Linked DNA regions of Metallumcola ferriviriculae. The protein of the gene in region 1 binds, or shares a complex with, the protein of each later gene. Links are inferred from orthologs where the notes say so. Each region holds a gene or a part of one and is shown in the gene's direction. Other genes may lie near its edges.

Region 1 (10,934 bases):
ACGGCAGCTTTATTCCTGTTACGGTTATCGAAGCCGGTCCCTGTGTAGTAGTACAGAAAAAAACGGTAGAGACTGATGGTTATAATGCAATTCAGATTGGATTTGCCAACCAGAAACCTGGTGCCGTGACCAAACCTATCAAGGGCCATTTTAACAAAGCGGATGTCAAACCATTAAGATACCTTCGGGAAATTCGCGTTGATAATCCGGATGATTATCAAGTGGGTCAAGAAGTTAAAATCGAAGATATCTTCAAGGCCGGTGACTTTGTTGATGTTACGGGAATATCTAAGGGTAAAGGATTTACAGGCAGCATTAAAGCCCATGGCTTCAGCAGAGGCCCTATGAGTCACGGTTCTCATTACCATCGCGGTTCGGGCGCATTGGGCTCGTTAGGTCCTAACCGGGTATTTAAAGGCCGACCATTGCCTGGCAGAAGAGGCAGTGACAGAGTCACCGTTCAAAAGTTAGAAGTAGTTAAAACTGATAACGAACAGAATTTACTCTTGGTAAAAGGTTCTGTGCCGGGTGCTAAAAAAACTATTATGATGGTTAAAGACTCGGTTAAGGCTTAACTATCCAGGGAAGGAGGAGTAAGAGATGCCTAAAGTGGCTCTATATAATGTTCGGGGAGAGCAGGTAGGAGATGTAGAACTTCAAGACAGCGTCTTCGGTGCACCTATCAACGAGCATGTAATGCACGAAGCTGTAGTGGCTCATCTAGCTAACCGGCGTCGCGGTACTCACGCCACAAAAAGTCGTGGCGAAGTGAGGGGAGGCGGCAAAAAGCCTTGGCGTCAAAAAGGGACCGGTCGTGCGCGTGTTGGTACTATTCGTTCTCCGTTATGGCGCGGCGGTGCCATAACATTTGGCCCCAGTCCCCGGGATTACAGCACTAGTATTCCTAAAAAAGTACGGCGTCTGGCTATCAAGTCTGCATTATCGTCAAAGGTCTTGGAAGGCAGTTTGATAGTTGTGGATGATTTAAAATTTGAAAAGCCCAGGACTAAAGAGATGGCCGGTGTGCTTAATGCACTGGGCATAGAGGAAAAGGCTTTGGTGATTTCTAACGGTGAAGGAGACAATGTGAGATTGTCCGCCAGAAACATCGCCAGCGTCAAGCCTTTAGCCCCTATTAATCTTAATGCATACGACATCTTGAACTATAACAAGGTGGTCATTACTAAAGATGCGGTCCACAAAGTGGAGGAGGTGCTTGGTTAATGCGTCGTCCCCATGAGATTCTGGTGCGTCCGGTAATTTCAGAACGCACTGTCGAGCTGATGGAAGATAACAAATACACATTTATTGTCGCTAAGAAAGCGAATAAAAGCGAGATTAAAAAGGCCGTTGAAGAGATCTTCGATGTTACCGTCACCCGGGTGAACACCTTGATGGTAAGAGGGAAAAACAGGCGGATGGGTCGTTTTGAAGGTAAGACTCCAGACCGAAAAAAGGCCATTGTTACTCTTAAACCCGGAGACAAAATCGAAGTGTTTGAAGGGCTATAGGTTTAGGTAAAAGGAGGGTATTCAAATGGCGATTAAAAAGTTTAAGCCCACCTCACCGGGCCGCCGCCAAATGACGGTTTCTACATTCGAAGAGGTTACTAAAAAGGAACCGGAAAAATCATTGGTGGAGCCGGTCAAAAAGACCGGTGGCCGCAACGCGCAAGGTCGTCTGACCGTTCGTCACCGTGGCGGCGGGCATAAACGTTTATACAGAGTGATTGATTTCAAGAGAAATAAAGATATAATTCCGGCAAAAATTGCCGCAGTTGAATATGATCCCAATCGGTCCGCTAATATTGCCTTACTGCATTATGCGGACGGGGAAAAGAGCTACATTCTAGCCCCTAACGGTTTGGGCGTGGGTGACATGGTTGAATCCGGTGAAGGTGCGGACATTAAGGTTGGTAATGCACTGCCGCTGAAGAACATTCCTGTGGGTACAATTATTCATAATATCGAACTACAACCGGGTAAGGGCGGACAGCTTTGTCGTTCTGCCGGGACATCTGCGCAGTTGATGGCGAAAGAGGGAAAACACTGTCATCTTCGTCTTCCTTCTGGGGAGGTTAGATTGGTGCTGCAGGACGGCAGAGCTACCATCGGACAGGTGGGCAACATCGACCATGAGAACATTACTATCGGTAAAGCAGGGCGTTCACGGTGGAAGGGTATTCGGCCCACTGTTCGTGGTGTGGTAATGAACCCTGTGGACCACCCCCACGGCGGTGGTGAAGGTCGTTCACCTGTCGGTCGAAATCCTGTTACTCCTTGGGGCAAACCGGCTCTGGGTGCAAAGACCCGGAAGAAAAATAAGCCTTCTAACCGGTTGATTGTGAAACGGCGTAAGGGTTAATGAGTACGAGGAAGGAGGCGTAATGAATGGGAAGATCCTTAAAAAAAGGTCCATATTGCGATCCCAAATTGCTTAAGAAGATAGAAGAAATGAATGAAAATGAACAAAAGCGAGTAATTAAAACCTGGTCGCGCAGTTCTACCATATTTCCACAGTTTGTCGGTCATACTATAGCGGTGCATGGTGGCAGGAAACACATTCCCATTTACATCACTGAAGATATGGTTGGGCATAAACTAGGTGAATTTGCACCTACTAGAACGTTCAAAGGACATGGATCACATACGGAACGTTCCACATCTTTGAAATAGATTGAGAGGGGGGTTAACCATGGAAGCTAAAGCAGTAGCTAGGTATATTCGCGTTTCTCCGCGGAAAGTGCGTCAGGTGGCCAACATGATTAAGGGCAAAGATATACTGGAAGCGCAGGCGGTGCTGAAATATACGCCTAAAAGGGGTGCTGGATATATTGCCAAAGTTCTGCAGTCTGCTGTGGCTAACGCTGAGCATAACTACGAAATGGACCCCGACAATATGTATGTGGCCAATGCCTACGTTGATCAGGGGCCAACATTGAAAAGATTTATGCCCAGGGCAATGGGCAGAGCTGATAAGATTAGAAAAAGGACCAGTCACATTACCGTGGTGGTACGGGAAAAGGAGGAGGTTAATTAGTGGGGCAGAAAGTTCATCCTAAAGGTCTGCGTATAGGCATCATTAAAGACTGGGATGCCAAATGGTATGCTGACAAGGATTATGCTGATTTACTGTATGAAGACATTGAAATAAGACGCTTTCTGAAAAAACGACTATATGATGCAGGTATTTCCACTGTCGAAATTGAACGTGCAGCTAACCGTATTAAGATTTCCATCCATACTGCTAAACCTGGTATTGTTATTGGCCGCGGTGGGTCGGAAGTGGAAGCACTGCGTAAGGAATTGGAAAAATTAACAGATAAAAAAGTTAATGTTAATATCGTGGAAATCAAAAGGCCTGAATTAGACGGTCAACTGGTTTCGGAGAACGTTGCATCTCAGCTGGAACGAAGAGTTTCTTTTCGCCGGGCTATGAAGCAAGTTGTATCCCGCTCCATGCGGTTTGGGGCCGAAGGCATTAAAATAATGTGCGCCGGTCGTTTGGGCGGTGCGGAAATTGCTAGAACCGAATGGTATAGTGAAGGAAAAGTACCGCTGCATACTTTAAGAGCAGATATTGATTATGGATTTGCGGAAGCCAATACAACTTACGGTAAGATTGGCGTAAAGGTTTGGATTTATAAAGGCGAAGTACTTCCTGAAGCAAAAGGTAAAGTGAAGGAAGGAGGCAACTAACCATGTTGATGCCGAAAAGGGTAAAATGGCGTAGACAACACCGGCCAAGTCTTTCTGGTAAAGCTATAAAGGGCAGTAATGTTGATTTCGGTGAATACGGTCTGCAGGCATTAGAACCGGCCTGGATCACTAGCCGTCAAATCGAAGCAGCACGTATCGCTATGACCCGTTATATCAAACGGGGCGGGAAAGTTTGGATTAGAATTTTCCCTGATCGTCCTATTACGGCAAAACCAGCGGAAACCCGTATGGGTAGTGGTAAAGGCTCTCCGGAATACTGGGTAGCTCCTGTGAAACCGGGTAGGATTATGTTTGAAATGGCCGGAGTGACTGAAGAAATAGCCAAAGAAGCAATGCGCTTGGCTAGTCATAAGTTGCCGATTAAAACCAAGTTTATAAAACGTAACGAAGTGGGTGGTGAGGCCGATGAAAGCTAATCAGCTACGGGATTTAACCACAGAAGAATTGGTGCGGAAAGTTGATGATTTCAAAGAAGAATTGTTTAACTTACGTTTCCAATTAGCTACCGGCCAGTTGGATAATCCTTTGCGTATTAAAAATGTCCGCAGGGATATTGCCAGAGCTAAGACTGTTTTAAGAGAACGGGAATTAAAACAGGAAGCGTAAGTGAAAGGAGGAAAGGCACTTGGCTGAGAGAACTTTGCGTAAGGGCCGTGTTGGCCACGTTGTTAGTGATAAAATGGAAAAAACAGTGGTTGTATCTGTTGAAACCTATGTTCGCCATCCGCTTTATGGCAGAACGGTTAAGAAAAGTAATAAGTTTAAAGCTCATGATGAGGCCAACCAATGCAGGATTGGCGATAAGGTAAAAATCGTTGAGACCCGTCCGTTGAGCAAGGATAAGCGCTGGCGGATAGCGGAAATCCTGGAAAAAGCCCAAAAGCTATAGTATTGGTTGCGAGTCGAAAGGGGGTAACATCACATGATACAAGCCCAGACGATGCTAAAAGTCGGAGACAACACTGGTGCCAAAAAATTAATGTGCATTCGAGTGCTGGGTGGTTCAGGGCGCCGATATGCTGCGGTTGGTGATATAGTAATCGCATCTGTTAAGGAAGCGGCACCTGGTGGTGTGGTTAAAAAAGGTGATGTTGTTAAGGCAGTTGTGGTACGAACCAAAAAAGGTAATAGAAGACCTGATGGAACCTATATACGTTTCGATGAAAACGCAGCGGTAATCATTAACGACCAAGGCCAACCCAAAGGAACGCGTATTTTTGGTCCGGTTGCCAGGGAACTGCGTGACAGGGATTATATGAAGATTGTTTCGTTAGCACCCGAGGTGCTTTAGGTTATTAACCGGTTTGCGGAGGTGAAAATATTGGCAAGCCCTAAAGTTCATGTAAAAAAAGGGGATACCGTCGTTGTAGTTAGCGGAAAAGATGTTGGCAAAAAGGGCAAGGTACTGCAGGTGCTGCCCCGGGATATGCGGGTAGTGGTAGAAGGTGTAAACGTAGTAAAACGCCATACCAAAGCTACTCAACAGATGCCCCAAGGCGGTATAGTGGAAAAAGAGGCCCCAATTGCCAGCTCCAATGTGATGGTATACTGCAGCAAGTGCAATCAGCCCACCAAAATTGGCAAGAAGTTTCTTGATGACCAAAGTAAGGTGCGCGTTTGCAAGAAATGCGGTGAAGATTTAGATTAAGGTTGTTCTGCCGGAAAGGGGGTAAAATTATGGTGGCAAGACTAAAAGAAAAGTACCTGAAAGAAACGCAACCGGCATTGAAAGAAAAGTTCGGTTACAAGAATACCATGGAAGTGCCAAAACTGGAAAAAGTGATTATTAACATGGGAGTGGGCGAAGCTACTCAAAACCCCAAAGCCCTGGATGGCGCGGTGGAAGATTTAACCGCAATTACTGGGCAAAAGCCGGTAATTACCAAGGCAAAAAAATCAGTGGCGGCGTTTAAATTGCGGGAAGGTACTCCCATCGGTTGCAAAGTTACCCTGAGAGGGGATAAAATGTACGAATTTGTAGACCGGTTGGTGAATGTTACCTTGCCCCGGGTAAGGGACTTTAACGGCGTTTCCCCCAAGGCCTTTGATGGTCGCGGTAACTATACCCTGGGTATGAAAGAACAGTTGATTTTCCCGGAAATTGATTATGATAAGGTAGATAAAGTCAGAGGGATGGACATTGTTTTTGTTACTTCAGCTAAGTCTGATGAAGAATCACGAGAATTGTTGCGTTTAATGGGAATGCCATTTAGACAGTAAAAAGCCAAGGAGGAGGGATAAACAGTGGCAAAGAAATCTATGATCGCCAAAGCAAAGCGCACGCCCAAGTACCGAGTGCGGGCCCACAACCGCTGCAGAGTCTGCGGCCGTCCCCATGGTTACATGCGGAAATTTGGTATCTGCCGAATTTGCTTCCGTGAACTGGCGTATAAAGGTGAAATACCCGGCGTTACCAAGTCTAGCTGGTAATATAGATATCGGAAGGGGGTAGTTAAGATGGTAATGACGGATCCGATTGCAGATTTGCTGACCAGAATTCGCAATGCGAGTATGGCCAATAAAAGTACAGTTGAAGTGCCTGCCTCCAAGATTAAAAAAGCGATTGCTGAAATATTCAAGGCAGAAGGCTACATCAAAGATGTTGAATATGTTGATGACAGCAAACAGGGTATTTTAAGGCTGTACCTAAAATATGGTAAGAGTAATGAAAAAGTAATTACCGGCCTGAAAAGAATCAGCAAACCGGGATTGCGTGTTTATGCTAATAAAGATGAAATACCAAGGGTTTTAGGCGGCTTGGGTGTGGCGGTTATTTCCACTTCCAAAGGAGTAATGACCGATAAAGCAGCTCGCCAGGGAGGAACTGGTGGCGAAGTCATCTGTTACATTTGGTAAGAAACACTTATAGCAGTTTTTCACGACAGGAGGTGTCATTATGTCCAGAGTTGGTAGATTGCCTATAAACATTCCTGAGGGTACGGAAGTTAATAAGACTGGAAACAAAGTTACCGTTAAGGGACCAAAAGGGCAACTGGAAAAAGAATTTCACCCGGAAATTGATATTAACATTGAAGACGGTGTAATTAATGTGACCCGTCCCACTAATAAAAAGCAGCATCGTGCACTGCATGGGCTGACCAGAGCACTGTTAAACAATCTGGTTCAAGGTGTTACAAATGGTTTCCAAAAAGGACTCGAATTGACTGGTGTAGGTTATCGGGCTAATATGCAGGGTAAAAAATTAGTGCTACATGTGGGTTATTCACAGCCGGTAGAGATGGAGCCGCCGGCGGGTATAGAAATTGAGACACCTGTTCCTACCAAGATTATCGTTAAAGGTATTGATAAAGAATTGGTGGGTGCAATTGCCGCAAACATTCGGAAAGTGAGAGAACCGGAACCCTATAAAGGCAAAGGTATCAGGTATGAAGGCGAGCGGATCCGCAGAAAAGTTGGTAAGGCCGGATCTGCCAAGTAATACTACCTTGTCTGGGTTGCTGCAGAAAGGAGTGACATTCCTTGTTTAAAAAGTATAACCGTAAGGCGGTTAGAGATAAAAAACGGAGACGATTACGTAACAAACTATTTGGGACATCAGAACGCCCGCGTCTGTCCGTTTATCGCAGTTCTAAACACATCTATGCACAAGTAATTGATGATACTGTTGGCAGCACACTGGTAGCGGCCTCCACTTTAGATGCAGATATAAAAGGTGAAATCATCGGTGCTAATGCAGAAGCTGCAAAGAAAACGGGCCAGCTGGTGGCAAAAAAAGCCCTTGAAAAAGGAATTAAAAAGGTGGTATTTGATCGGGGTGGATACATTTATCACGGTCGAATAGCTGCGCTGGCAGAAGGTGCCAGAGAAGGCGGCTTGGAATTTTAAAGTTTTTGGCAAAGGAGGGAAATGAATGGTCGGTATTGACCCTAATAAACTGGAACTGAATGAGAAAGTTGTTAGTATTAACCGTGTAGCTAAAGTTGTAAAAGGCGGACGGCGCTTCAGTTTTAGTGCTTTGGTTGTTGTAGGAGACGGTAACGGATATGTAGGAGCGGGCTTCGGTAAGGCAAATGAGGTCCCTGGAGCTATTCGTAAGGGAATAGAAAACGCTAAGAAAAACCTGATTAAAATTCCTTTGGTGGGTACTACTATTCCCCATGAGATGGTAGGAAGATTCGGGGCTGGACGGGTATTATTAAAGCCCGCTTCGGAAGGTACCGGAGTTATTGCCGGTGGCCCTGTACGTGCGGTACTTGAACTGGCCGGTATCAGAGATATTTTGACCAAGTCCCTGGGCTCTGCCAATGCCAACAATATGGTATATGCTACACTAGAAGGATTGAAAAGCATGAAACGCGCTGAGGATGTTGCAAAACTCCGTGGCAAATCCGTTGAAGAGTTGCTTGGGTAGGAGGAATGGCAATGGCAAAGAAATTGAAAATTACACTCAAGAAAAGCATTATCGGACAGAATGAACAACAGCGTGGTACAGTGGCCGCATTGGGTTTGAGAAAATTGCACCAAAGCGTGGTCAAGGAAGACACACCCAATATTCGCGGCATGGCTGAGAATGTAAATCATTTAGTGGTTGTAGAAGAAATTGAGGTTTAGGAGGTGTAGCTGTGGTTAGACTCCATGAACTCAAGCCAGCAGAAGGTGCCAAAAAAGCTTCTACCCGTAAGGGAAGAGGTATTGGCTCCGGTTTAGGAAAAACATCCGGCCGCGGTCACGGCGGGCAAAACTCCCGTTCCGGCGGCGGTGTTAGACGTGGTTTTGAAGGCGGACAAATGCCTTTGACCCGTAGGCTTCCTAAACGCGGCTTTACAAATATTTTTGCTAAGGAAATCGCGATTGTAAATCTGGATCAGTTAAATGCTTTCAACGAGGGAACTGAAGTCACTCCCGAGCTATTGGTACAAGAAGGCATCGTTAATCAGGTCAAGGATGGTATCAAGATATTGGCTAACGGAGAATTGACTAAATCCTTAACAGTAAAAGCAAATTTCTTTAGTAAAGCAGCAGCCGAAAAAATTGAGGCTGCCGGTGGAAGAGCTGAGGTGGTATAATGTTTGCCAGTTTAAAGTCTGCCATGAAGATAGATGACCTGCGTAGAAAGATTGTTTTTACGATACTGATGTTTTTTGTCTTCCGTCTTGGGGCGCATATCCCCGTGCCGGGGATTGATACAGCGCAGTTAAAGCAACTGATGGACAGCGGTACCCTGTTTGGTTTTATTGATGTAATATCCGGCGGGGCATTCAAAAAGTTTACTATTTTTGCTATGGGCATCATGCCTTACATCAACGCATCCATTATCATGCAGCTGTTGACTGTGGTAATCCCATATTTGGAGCGCCTGGCCAAGGAAGGTCAGGAAGGGCAAAAGAAGATTGTTCAGTTTACACGTTACGGTACGGTTATTCTAGGTTTTATTCAGGCAGTTGGTATGGCTTTTTATTTGGGTAAGGCCGGTGTATTGGAGAATGCCGGCATCGGGTCTTATGCCGTTATAGCTATCACTTTAACAGCCGGCACGGCTTTTCTCATGTGGCTGGGTGAAATGATTACGGAAAAAGGAATTGGTAATGGTATTTCCTTAATTATTTTCGCTGGGATTGTATCCCGTCTGCCTGCAGGTCTATACGGTATGTACCAATACGTGTCCACAGGTGAGACCAGTATTTTTGCGGTACTATTTTTCTTGGTAATTGCTCTTGTGGTAATTGCCGGTGTTGTAGCTATTCAAGAAGGGCAGAGACGCATTCCGGTGCAGTATGCAAAACGAGTGGTAGGTAGAAAAGTTTACGGCGGACAATCAACACATATTCCGCTTAAAGTGAATCAGGCGGGAGTAATTCCGGTTATTTTTGCCATGTCAATCTTACTTTTCCCTACAACTATTGCATCATGGTTTCCCAATAATGCTTTTGCTCAAACAATAGTAGGGATATTTAGCTTTAGGTCTGTGTCGTATATGGTTATGTACGCGCTATTGATTATTTTCTTCACTTATTTTTATACTGCGGTTACGTTTAATCCCCAGGATGTTGCGGATAACATGAAAAAATATGGTGGTTTTATTCCTGGCCTGCGGCCGGGAAGACCTACAGCTGAGTATATTGATAGGGTTTTGACTAGAATCACGTTATCCGGTGCCATTTTCCTGGCAGCGATTGCATTACTGCCTAACTTAGTTATGGCACTGACAGGTTTGAACATTTATTTTGGTGGTACAGCACTGCTGATTGTAGTAGGGGTAGCATTAGAGACCATGAAGCAAATAGAGTCTCAGCTATTAATGCGTAACTACCAAGGTTTTATGAAGTAGATTGCTTCGCTTAACGTGCATCAGCATAAAGAAACTTTGCTTGTGCCGCAAAGAATAGAACACTAGCTTTAAAAGGTGTAAGCTTTTGGCACAAGCGCATTAGTTTAAACTTATGCCGTCAGAAGTAATTTTCTGGCAGGTGCAAAACAGGGAGGGGTTCAAGTGAGGTTACTGTTGATGGGTCCTCCGGGGGCCGGTAAAGGTACGCAAGCTGAGGTTTTAACTGAAAAGCTTAAAATACCTCACATTTCTACTGGCGATATGTTCCGGAAGGCTATCAAGGATGGAACTGAGTTGGGTAAGAAAGCTAAAGAGTATATGGATGCTGGAAAGCTGGTACCTGATGAAGTAACTGTAGGCATTGTTAAAGAACGCCTAGGCGAATCCGATTGCGGGCAAGGCTTTTTGTTAGACGGTTTTCCTCGCACGGTAAATCAAGCGGAAGCGTTGGATGAGATCCTTAAACAATTACGGATTAAACTAGATGCGGTAATTAACATTGAGGTGCCCAGGGAAAAACTCTTAGACCGCTTAACCGGACGACGCATATGCAAAGATTGTGGTGCCACCTATCACGTAACATTTAACCAACCTCAAGAAGCAAATAATTGTGATGTCTGCGGTGGAGAACTGTATCAGCGCAGCGACGATACAGCAGAGACTGTAGCTAATAGATTAGATGTATATGCCAAGCAAACGCAACCGTTAATTGAATTTTATCAGAAGCAGGGCCTTTTGGCCGACATTAACGGTGACCAGAAAATCAGCGCAGTACTGAAAGAAATTGGCGAAAGGCTTGGGAGCGACTTGGTATGATTACTCTTAAATCCGACCGTGAATTGGAATATATGCGTGATGCCGGCAGGATAGTGGCTGAAACTCATCTTGAACTAGAAAAGGCGATTAGACCAGGCATCACTACTAAA
Region 2 (10,850 bases), 640 kb from region 1 along the record:
GCGGTGGATATAGGCGACAGTACGGTGCAGTTATTTACCGAACAGATACGGCAATCTCGTACTATTATCTGGAATGGGCCGATGGGTGTCTTTGAGATGGAACCATTTGCCGGCGGCACCAATGCCTTAGCGCGAGCTATGGCTGAAGTGGAGGGTACTACTATTGTAGGCGGCGGTGATTCCGTGGCAGCAGTGGAAAAGACCGGTGTGGCGAGTCAACTCACCCACATTTCTACCGGCGGCGGTGCATCGTTGGAGTTTTTGGAAGGCAAGGAATTGCCGGGTATCGCAGCTTTGACCGACAAGTAGTTTCAAGCAGGTAAACTGAATATTTCGCTTAGGGGGTTTTCAATATGCGTAAACCGATTATTGCTGGTAACTGGAAAATGCATAAGAATGCTGCTGAAGGGACTGTGTTGGTAAAGGAATTGAAACAGCTCTCAGCCGGTAACACCAACGTGGAAGTAGTGGTATGCCCGCCATTTACCGCTTTGGCCGGGGTAATAGCCGAAGCCAAAGGCAGTGGGATTAAGGTAGGTGCTCAAAACATGCATTGGGAAGAAAAAGGCGCCTATACCGGCGAGATTTCGCCCACTATGCTGATGGAAATGGGACTGGATTATGTTATTATCGGGCATTCGGAGCGGCGTCAGTATTTCAGTGAAACGGATGAGACGGTAAATAAAAAGGTAAAAAGCGCTTATGCCCACGGTATTAAACCAATAGTCTGTGTCGGAGAAACACTGGAACAGCGCGAAGCAGCCAGTACCGAACAGGTAGTGGGAAGACAAATTGAGGAGGGCCTAGCCGGTTTGGAGCAGGGTCAGGTGTCGGAATTAGTGGTGGCATACGAGCCCATTTGGGCCATTGGCACCGGGAAAACTGCCTCCAATGCTGATGCGGAAAAAGTAATTGCTCATATTCGTCGGGTATTGGCCGGAATGTATGGCGAGCAGTCGGCTGAGCAGGTAAGAATACAGTACGGCGGCAGTGTTAAACCTAACAATATTAATGAGCTAATGGAGCAGCCTAATATTGATGGCGCTTTAGTGGGTGGCGCGGCGCTGCAGGCGGAGTCTTTTGCCGGAATAGTAAATTTTAAAGCATAGCCGCAGGCATTATACCCGCCAGTTTCTGCTTCAATGAGGAGGATAAATGTGGCAAAACCGTTAATGCTAATGATACTAGACGGATGGGGTATCAGTACCCGGAAACAGGGTAACGCCCTGGCCGATGCATCACTGCCCAATTTTCAAGCGTTACTTAAACAGTATCCGCATACTGCCTTACAAGCATCGGGAGAGGCTGTGGGATTACCTGAAGGGCAGATGGGCAATTCTGAGGTGGGGCACCTAAATATTGGTGCCGGCAGGGTGGTTTATCAGGAGATTACACGGATAAATAAAGCCATCAAAGAGGGAGATTTTTCTAAGAACCCTGCTTTCTTGAAAATAATGGGCAGGGTAAAGGAACAGGGTGGCGCTTTACACCTGATGGGTTTGTTATCCGACGGCGGTGTACATAGTCACATAGAGCATCTGTTTGCTTTATTGGAACTAGCAAAAGCGCAAGGCGTTGAAAAGGTATTTGTCCATGCTTTTCTCGACGGTCGTGATGTACCGCCGGCTAACGCTATGGAATATTTCGATGCGCTGCAGAAGAAATTTGCTGAATTGAAGCTGGGCCAGGTGGCAACTGTAATGGGACGCTATTACGCCATGGACCGGGACCAGAGGTGGGAACGCGTCGCTAAGGCGTTTAAGGCAATGGTCAGTGCAGAGGGAATTAAGGCTACGTTTCCTAAAGCAGCAGTAGAGCGTTCTTATGACCGACGGGTTACCGATGAGTTTGTAGAACCCACGGTAATTGTGGACAAAACAGGACAGCCTGTGGGCCAGGTTAACAATAATGACGGGGTTATTTTTTTTAACTTTAGGGCAGATAGGGCCAGGGAAATTACTCGGGCATTTGTGGATGAGGATTTTCAAGGATTCGTCAGACCGGATGGATATAAACCGATTCCCTTTGTCTGTATGACCCAGTATGACATAACCATTGATACTCCCACGGCGTTTCTGCCGCAAAATTTGGTGAACACTTTGGGAGAGGTACTTGCGGCAAAGGGTATGAAGCAGCTGCGTATTGCCGAAACGGAAAAGTATGCTCATGTCACTTTCTTTTTCAACGGTGGCGCCGAAGAGGAGAATGAAGGCGAGGACCGGATATTAATTCCTTCACCTAAGGTTGCTACATACAATCTTAAGCCGGAAATGAGTGCCTTTGAGGTGACAGAGAAGGTGTTAGAGCAAATAAAGGCAGATAAGTACGATGTAATAGTGTTGAACTTTGCCAACCCAGATATGGTGGGGCATACCGGAATAGAAGAAGCGGCGGTAAAAGCAGTGGAAACTGTAGATGAATGCATCGGTAAGATAAGCAGGGTAATGCAAAAACGGGCAGCACCGCTGCTCATCACTGCAGATCACGGTAATGTGGAAAAGATGGTAGACTTGGATACCGGCGAACCTCATACGGCGCATACCAACGATTTGGTACCCTTTATTCTTGTGTATGATAAATTAAAACACAGTACATTGGCAACCCAGGGTTCTTTACGGGATGTGGCGCCGACGATGTTGAAACTGCTGGGTATCCCGTTGCCCGAAGAAATGAGCGGGAAAAGTCTGGCGGGGGAAGAAAAATAATAAATTGCTAAAAGATTATGCGTAACCTTACGTAAAATTGCAATAGGAGGTTTTTATAAATGACCATTATTAATGAAGTAGTGGCAAGGGAGATATTGGACTCTCGGGGTAATCCCACCGTGGAGGTGGAAATGGTTTTAGAAAGTGGTGCAGTGGGTCGCGCCGCAGTACCTTCAGGTGCTTCTACCGGCGCCTACGAAGCAGTGGAGTTAAGAGATAAGGATGACAACCGTTATATGGGCAAAGGTGTGCTGCAGGCGGTAAGCAATGTAAATAATATCATCGCTCCGGAAGTACTTGGGCTTGATGCAGTTGATCAGTTGGGTATCGATGAACTGCTTTTGGAGTTAGATGGAACAGAAAATAAGTCCAAGCTTGGTGCCAATGCGTTATTGGGGGTATCTTTGGCTGCTGCAAACGCCGCCGCAAACGCCTTAGGGCTGCCATTATATCAGTATTTGGGCGGTGTTAACGCCAAAGAAATGCCTGTGCCCATGATGAATATCCTTAATGGCGGCGAACATGCTGACAATAATGTGGATATCCAAGAATTTATGGTTATGCCGGTGGGGGCAGAAAGCTTCCGCGAAGGCTTAAGGATGGGTGCCGAAATATTTCACAATCTGAAAAAGGTGCTTCAGGCCAAAGGGTTAAACACCGCCGTGGGTGATGAAGGCGGCTTTGCCCCGAATCTCAAGTCTAACGAAGAAGCCCTGGAAGTAATTGTGGCAGCTGTTGAAAAAGCAGGATATAAGCCTGGTGAGGATGTGGTATTGGCTTTGGATGTGGCTGCAACAGAGCTGTACAAGGAGGGTTCTTACCGCTTTGAAGGCCAAGGGGAAACCTTCACATCAGACCAGCTGATAGACTTTTACAGCAGCTTAATTGACAAATATCCCATTATTTCAATTGAGGACGGTTTATCTGAGGATGACTGGGAAGGATGGCAGCGTTTTACCGCTAAACTGGGTAAAAAGGTGCAGCTGGTGGGGGATGACTTATTTGTTACCAATACTACCAAACTTGCTCAAGGTATTGAGATGGGGGTAGCCAATTCCATCCTGATTAAGGTCAATCAGATCGGTACATTAACCGAAACTTTTGATGCCATTGAAATGGCGAAGAAAGCAGGGTACACTGCGGTAATCTCACACCGCTCAGGTGAAACGGAAGATGTAACCATTGCCGATATAGCGGTTGCTGCCAATGCCGGACAGATAAAAACCGGCGCACCGTCAAGAACTGACCGAGTGGCAAAGTATAATCAGCTTTTACGTATTGAAGAAGACCTGAGTTATCTGTTTAGGTATAAAGGTAAAGGAGTTTTTTACAATCTCAAATAGAACACCTGAGTGGAAATTATTCGATATTTTGCAGGAAATCTTGGGGAAAAGTAGAATTATTGAATAGTTTTAATTTTATGAAATTTTTCAATCGTTGAAAGGGGGGCGGATTGAGTAGGTGTAAAGGCCGGTATAAAGGTGCTTGTTGCCACGGGACAACTATTATGCTAAAATATATGTGTTATTCCCCTTTAGGAGGTGGCAGGAGATGAAGACAGCATTAACAATTCTGCAAGTACTGGTTTCCTTGGGCTTAATTTCCACTGTTCTACTACAGTCTGGAAAAAGTGCTGGAATGTCAGGAGCTATTACCGGCGGCGCGCAGACTTTTTTTGGTAAGAAAAAGGGTATGGATGAACTGCTTGGAAAGATTTCTATTGGATTGGCAACTACTTTTATCGTGTTAACCTTATTATTATCTATTGTATAACCCCCACTTAAGGAGGTAGAAAAGTTAATGTCAAACGCTTTGTATCTTGCTCCCATTGCCGGGGTCATTGCTCTTATTTTCGCGTTTTATCTAACATCTAAGATTAATAAAACTCCTCCCGGCAGTAAAATAATGGTGGAGATAGCTGACGCCATTCATGAAGGGGCACTGGCTTTCCTGAAAAGAGAATATGCTGTGTTGGTTTGGTTTGTGGCAGGTTTAGCGGCAATAATTGTAATAGCCGGGATACTCACTCCTGGTTCTGATAGCATGCAGCCCACAACTGCAGTTGCTTTTATCCTGGGTGCTATTGCTTCCGTTACTGCAGGTTGGATTGGAATGAATGTGGCTACCAAAGCCAACGTGCGTACCGCTAATGCTGCTCAAGAAAGTGCCAATAAGGCCTTAGGAGTTGCCTTCTCCGGCGGTGCCGTAATGGGTATGTCCGTTGTAGGATTGGGTCTTCTAGGTCTAGGTATTGTGAACATATTATTCGACAATCCTCAGGTCATTAATGGCTTTGCTTTGGGCGCTAGTTCCATTGCTCTGTTTGCTCGTGTAGGCGGCGGTATCTATACCAAAGCTGCCGACGTGGGTGCTGACCTAGTTGGTAAGGTTGAAGCTGGTATCCCTGAAGATGACCCGCGGAACCCTGCGGTTATTGCCGATAACGTAGGTGATAATGTGGGTGACGTAGCCGGTATGGGCGCGGACTTGTTTGAGTCCTATGTGGGATCTATCATCGCCGGTATCGCTTTGGGTGCTACCATGAGTAATACTAATGCTACGCTGTTGCCGCTGATGGTAGCTGCAGCAGGTATCATTGCATCTATTATCGGGACATTCTTTGTACGTACCGGTGAAGGTGCGAATGCTCAAAGTGCTTTAAACATGGGCACATTGGTTGCCAGTATTTTATCCATAGCGGCTACTTATTTCTTGGCTACATCTTTACTGCCGGAAATCGGTATGGGTGTCTTTGGTGCTACTGTGGCCGGTTTATTGGCCGGAGTGCTTATTGGAAAAATTACCGAATATTATACTTCAGAACGCTATACTCCGGTTAAGGAGATTGCCAAGGCATCTCAGACTGGTACCGCTACCAATATTATCTCCGGTATCAGTTACGGTATGATGAGTACTACGCTGCCTATCCTGGTAATTGTAGTAGCTATTCTTTTGGCTTATAAATTTGCTGGATTGTATGGTATTGCTTTGGCGGCCGTTGGTATGTTGTCTACAACTGGTATGACCGTAGCAGTTGATGCCTATGGTCCTATTGCAGATAATGCCGGCGGTATTGCGGAAATGGCCGGATTAGATCCGAAGGTTAGAAAAGTTACTGATGCACTGGATGCTGTGGGTAACACCACTGCTGCCATCGGTAAGGGATTTGCCATCGGTTCCGCGGCATTGACAGCGCTGGCCTTATTCTCTGCATATACCAAGGCGGCAAACATTCAATCAATTGATATTATGTCGCCTCCGGTAGTTGCTGGATTATTCCTGGGCGGTATGCTGCCCTTCCTATTTTCTGCCTTGACCATGAAGGCGGTAGGCCGTGCGGCCTTTGATATGATTGAAGAGGTTCGCCGTCAGTTCAAGACCATTCCCGGACTGATGGAAGGAAAAGCTAAGCCTGACCATAAGACTTGTGTAAGTATTAGTACCGACGCTGCTTTGAGAGAAATGATTATTCCAGGTCTTCTTGCTGTATTTGTACCTATCGTGGTGGGTTTGATGCCCGGTTTGGGTAAAGAAGCGCTGGGCGGCCTATTGGCCGGCGCACTGGTTGCTGGCTTCTTGCTGGCGATTATGATGGCAAATGCCGGCGGTGCTTGGGATAATGCTAAGAAATATATTGAAGGCGGTGAATATGGCGGTAAGGGCTCCGAAGCCCATGCTGCTGCAGTAAATGGGGACACAGTGGGTGACCCTTTTAAGGATACTTCCGGTCCGTCTATTAACATACTAATCAAGTTGATGACCATCGTATCCTTGGTATTTGCACCCTTATTTATGTAATATCCGGGTTTTTGAGGGAGTGTTGGGCTTGGGTCCAACACTCCTTTTCTTATACCAGTCTGGAAGCATAAGTTCTAAGTATAAGTTCTGGAGGCATAAATTTCGACTAAGCCTTCCGCACCTATAAAGGGCACGCGGAGTATAAGTGCATTTGCTAAATACGGTTGTTAATATCTAATATATGAGATGCTTTTGTTTCTTATTGAGATATTGAGTTTGGTGGTGGTTGTTTTGGGAAAAGTTCCGGCAATGAAAGAAGCATTTTACTTTCGCGGTGGCCAGGCTGCCTGTCTCTTAATTCATGGCTTTGCCAGTACACCTTCGGAAGTTAGGTGGCTGGGGGAAAAGCTGCACCAGCAGGGTTTCACTACCCAAGGGGTGATGTTGACCGGACATGGTGTCACCCCCGAAGATTTGGCCCGAACCCAATGGAGCGACTGGTACCATTCAGCCGAGGAGGCATTTTTAGAGCTAAAGCAGCGGTATGAGATTGTATTTGTAATTGGAGTTTCTATGGGCGGCTTGCTCGCTTTAATGCTGGCGGCAAACTACCCCAATCATGTCACTGCGGTTGTGACAGCGGGGACGCCGGGAGGCAGGCGTTTTTTCCGGGACCGCCGTATCCATTTGGCTGCTGTGGCGAAGTATTTCGTGCCATATCAAGAACGGCGGGTGCCGGCAGATATTAAAAAACTGCATGAAGAAATGGGAAGGGTCTACTATTCTAAGCGGCCTTTGGCAGCTGTACACAGTTTATTAAAATTGGTGGATAGCACTATTAAGTTGCTGCCGCGAGTGACCTGCCCGACATTGATTATGCATTCCCGCAGCGATGATGTGATACACTGGCAAAGCGCACCGTTTATAAAGAAACATTTGTCAAACGCGCGGCTGGGTTTTGTGGAGAATTCCGCGCATATTATTACTGTGGACCAGGAACGGGAAAAAGTACTGATGTATATTGAAGGGTTTTTTAGGGAAATAATGGAAGAGGAAGGTGTAATGTTTGAATTCGATTAGCGGAAATTATTGTTTTGCCTGCGGCGAGGATAACCCCAGAGGACTTCGTCTTGAATTTGTCTGGGAAGAGGATAAGTTTGTTACCTATTTTACCCCTGAAAAATATCATGAGGGTTATCCCGGCATAGTTCACGGCGGCATTACAGCAGCATTATTGGACGAGATAATGGGAAAAAGTATGCTGAGTATTGGCTGTCCCGTTATGACTGCCGAGCTCAAGGTTCGCTATAAAAAACCTCTGCGCGTTGGTCAAGAATATAGAGTCGTGGGTTGGATAGTTGAAAGGAAAAGCCGGGTGATATTTACCCAGTCCGTAATTCAAGACGTGGAAGGTAATGTAGTGGCTGAGGGTGAAGGGAAAATGATAGTTTTAAAGGAGGAGGATAACGATGTTGAGTAGGGAAGAAGCATATCAATTGCTAAAAAAACATTTGAAAAACAAAAATCTTTTTAAGCATTGTTTGGCGGTAGAGGCGGTGATGCACCGATTGGCGGAGCATTTTGAGGAGGATACCCAACTCTGGTCCATAGCCGGACTGTTGCATGATATTGATTATGAGAAGACTAAGGATGACCCTGGTCAACATAGCATCGTGGGTGCGGAAATGCTGGCAGCGGAAGGGCTGCCTGAGGAACTGGTCTACGCTGTTAAAGTACATAACGATCACCATGGCTTGCCGAGGAACAGTCAATTGGATAAGGCACTATACGCGACTGACCCACTTACCGGTTTGATAGTAGCGGCGGCCTTGATTCGTCCTGAGAAAAAGCTGGCCATTATAGATGTGGACTTTCTGGTTAACCGTTATAATGAAAATTCCTTTGCTCGGGGTGCACGGCGGGATGTCATTGCTTCCTGTGAGGAATTGGGGTTGACTTTGGAGGAATTTATGGGACTAGGTTTGGAAGCGATGAAAGATAGTGCCGCTGAGCTGGGACTATAGTTAAAGTGCAAAGTTATCAATCATTGGCTTAGTGGGAATACTTTCAAGTAATATCAAAACTTATGATACAGGTGGGGTTATAGTGAACAAGCAGGATATTTTAGAATTTATGCGGGAAAAGACATATAAACCGCTGACCGCCGAGGAGTTAGTGGCGGTACTTAATATTCATGATACTGGGGAAGTGGAAAGCTTTTTGTCCATTCTTCGGGAGATGGAACGCCGCGGTGAGGTAATTCTTACCAGGAAAAGTAAATATGGTTTAGCGGAAAAAATGGGTTTAGCAGTTGGTCGGCTTCAAGGCCATGCAAAAGGCTTTGGCTTTATCATAACCGATCAGGTTGGAGAGGCAGATATTTTTATCAGCCCAGAGAACATGAACGGTGCTATGCATAACGACAGGGTGGTGGCGCGGCGGCAAAGTTCCGGTCGCAACGGCAAACCTGAAGGCGAAATAATTAGGATATTGGAACGGGCCAATGAAAAGATTGTCGGTACTTTTGAACGGAGTAAAAACTTTGGCTTTGTCGTTGCCGATGACCGGCGCATCAGGCAGGACATCTATATTGCCAAAGGGGGAACCATGGATGCCCATACTAAGGATAAGGTAGTGGTGTCAATCATCCATTGGCCTCAGGGTGGGCGCAATCCCGAAGGCCGGGTTATCGAGGTTCTAGGTAAAGAAGATGACCCGGGCGTCGATGTGGTTTCAATTGTGCGTAAGCACCAATTGCCGGAGAATTTCCCTGATAAAGTAACGTCGGAGGCAGCCCGGGTTGCGAAAATATCCGAAGAGGATTATCGGGACCGTAAAGACCTGCGTCAGTGGAAAACAGTTACCATTGACGGTGCGGATGCTAAGGACCTGGACGATGCTATCACCATCGAAAAGCACGGTAACAATTATCGCTTGGGAGTACATATAGCGGATGTTAGTTACTATGTTAAGGATGGAAGCGAGCTGGATAAAGAAGCATATAGTCGCGCTACAAGTGTCTATCTGGTGGACCGGGTAATTCCCATGCTGCCGCCTCAGCTTTCCAATGACATCTGCAGTTTGAATGCCGGAGTGGATAGGCTGGCTATGTCGGTTATTATGGAAGTCACTGCTGATGGAACTGTAGCCGACTATGAAATTACTCCTTCGGTTATAAATGTTAACCACCGCATGACTTACGCGGCCGTGCGGGAAATATTGGAGGAAAAGGACCGGGATTTAGTCGAGAAATATCAAGAGTTTGTACCGGAATTCGAAATGATGGCCGAACTGTGCGGGATACTGCGGAAAAATCGGCTCAAACGCGGCGCTATAGATTTTGAATTCCCCGAAAGCAAGGTTATTTTAGATGAACAGGGAAAACCCCAGGAGATCAAAAAAATTGAGCGTTCGGTAGCAGAAAAACTAATTGAAGAATTTATGATTTTAGCCAACGAAACAGTTGCGGAACATATGTTTTGGGCGGAAGCGCCTTTTGTCTACCGGGTGCATCAACAGCCGGACCCTGATGATTTTGGTGAGTTAAATGACTTTTTACACCGGTTAGGGTATCACATTTCCGGCAAAGCCGATAAATTGGAACCTGCCTCTTATCAGGAGGTTATCGCAAAAGTTCAAGGCAAGCCGGAAGAACGGGTAATCAGCACCGTGATGCTGCGTTCAATGAAGCATGCCCGTTATGCATCTGCATGCTTGGGGCATTTCGGCCTAGCTTCAAAATATTACAGCCACTTCACATCGCCTATCCGCCGCTATCCGGACCTGGTAATTCATCGTATTATTCGCGAATTTTTCAGCAAGGAAAAAATCAGTCAGGATCGCCTGAATAAGTTAGAAGAATTTGTGGCCGATGCTGCCGAACAATCCTCCATCCGTGAAAAAGTAGCAGAAGAAGCAGAGCGGGAGTCAGTAGATATGAAGAAGGTAGAGTATATGCAGCGCCATTTAGGGGATGTATTCCCCGGCTTTGTCAGCAGCGTATTACCCTTCGGATTGTTTGTAGAACTAGAGAATACCGTGGAAGGCCTAGTGCATGTATCTAGTTTAACAGACGATTACTATGAATATTTGGAAGACCGGCTAGCATTCATCGGCCAGCATACCAATAAAATGATTAAAATCGGTGACCCGGTTAAAATCCAGGTAGCCAAAGTTAACATAGCCGCCCGCGAAATTGATTTCGAACTAGTAGAAGAATAACTTGACAAAATGGTGTCAGGCACCATTTTGTCAAGTTATTGCAAAGGCAGGGCTTCTTGACTAAATGCTGAGCTGTGCTATAATTGTTAATACGCTATCAATTTCCCTTGCCTGACATGAGTGGGTCAAGGGACTTTTTGTCGGGGTGTCCATATGGCAGATAAAAAAGTTATTACGGAAAATAGA

What was found.
Region 2: the proteins of secY (region 1) and secG are in contact, whole or in part, in a crystal structure (PDB 5AWW), measured with the Thermus thermophilus proteins. The link is inferred for Metallumcola ferriviriculae from one-to-one orthologs. Residues at the interface, in WP_096411648.1 of Thermus thermophilus: Leu14, Gln16, Arg17, Phe20, Ile34, Pro35, Pro37, Ile72, Arg108, Arg109, Asn112, Gln113, Arg116, Ile117, Ile120, Pro145, Gly146, Trp147, Phe152, Phe155, Val156, Val159, Thr160, Val162, Ala163, Gly164, Ala166, Leu167, Trp170, Glu173; in WP_223903268.1 of Thermus thermophilus: Tyr5, Ile9, Tyr12, Leu13, Ala16, Leu19, Val20, Val23, Leu24, Gln26, Glu27, Pro28, Gln30, Gly31, Ala32, Asp34, Leu35, Met36, Gly37, Gly38, Ser39, Ala40, Asp41, Leu42, Phe43, Ala45, Arg46, Val48, Tyr53, Thr56.

What each region holds. Positions count from the first base shown.
Region 1 is NZ_CP121694.1:103,505-114,438, reverse strand. What follows is about bases 7,912-10,876. They hold secY (preprotein translocase subunit SecY), read left to right. Parts: upstream 7,912-8,745; coding sequence 8,746-10,008; downstream 10,009-10,876. Other genes in these bases: map (type I methionyl aminopeptidase), read left to right, coding at 10,821-10,876; MFMK1_RS00510 (adenylate kinase), read left to right, coding at 10,171-10,824; rplO (50S ribosomal protein L15), read left to right, coding at 8,303-8,746; rpmD (50S ribosomal protein L30), read left to right, coding at 8,103-8,291; rpsE (30S ribosomal protein S5), read left to right, coding at 7,912-8,091. In the rest of the region: rplC (50S ribosomal protein L3), read left to right, coding at 1-575; rplD (50S ribosomal protein L4), read left to right, coding at 601-1,224; rplW (50S ribosomal protein L23), read left to right, coding at 1,224-1,511; rplB (50S ribosomal protein L2), read left to right, coding at 1,537-2,364; rpsS (30S ribosomal protein S19), read left to right, coding at 2,391-2,675; rplV (50S ribosomal protein L22), read left to right, coding at 2,695-3,039; rpsC (30S ribosomal protein S3), read left to right, coding at 3,039-3,698; rplP (50S ribosomal protein L16), read left to right, coding at 3,701-4,135; rpmC (50S ribosomal protein L29), read left to right, coding at 4,125-4,325; rpsQ (30S ribosomal protein S17), read left to right, coding at 4,345-4,608; rplN (50S ribosomal protein L14), read left to right, coding at 4,642-5,010; rplX (50S ribosomal protein L24), read left to right, coding at 5,041-5,367; rplE (50S ribosomal protein L5), read left to right, coding at 5,400-5,939; MFMK1_RS00550 (type Z 30S ribosomal protein S14), read left to right, coding at 5,964-6,149; rpsH (30S ribosomal protein S8), read left to right, coding at 6,177-6,575; rplF (50S ribosomal protein L6), read left to right, coding at 6,616-7,158; and 3 more genes. UniProt on the Bacillus subtilis protein: The central subunit of the protein translocation channel SecYEG. Consists of two halves formed by TMs 1-5 and 6-10.
Region 2 is NZ_CP121694.1:739,032-749,881, forward strand. Bases 2,987-5,867 are described here. They hold secG (preprotein translocase subunit SecG), read left to right. Parts: upstream 2,987-4,256; coding sequence 4,257-4,478; downstream 4,479-5,867. Other genes in these bases: eno (phosphopyruvate hydratase), read left to right, coding at 2,987-4,048; MFMK1_RS03770 (sodium-translocating pyrophosphatase), read left to right, coding at 4,506-5,867. Also shown: MFMK1_RS03745 (phosphoglycerate kinase), read left to right, coding at 1-309; tpiA (triose-phosphate isomerase), read left to right, coding at 354-1,109; gpmI (2,3-bisphosphoglycerate-independent phosphoglycerate mutase), read left to right, coding at 1,143-2,705; more of eno, read left to right, coding at 2,765-2,986; more of MFMK1_RS03770, read left to right, coding at 5,868-6,503; MFMK1_RS03775 (alpha/beta hydrolase), read left to right, coding at 6,735-7,523; MFMK1_RS03780 (PaaI family thioesterase), read left to right, coding at 7,510-7,923; MFMK1_RS03785 (HDIG domain-containing metalloprotein), read left to right, coding at 7,916-8,467; rnr (ribonuclease R), read left to right, coding at 8,550-10,664; SsrA-binding protein SmpB, read left to right, coding at 10,818-10,850. UniProt on the Bacillus subtilis protein: Involved in protein export. Participates in an early event of protein translocation.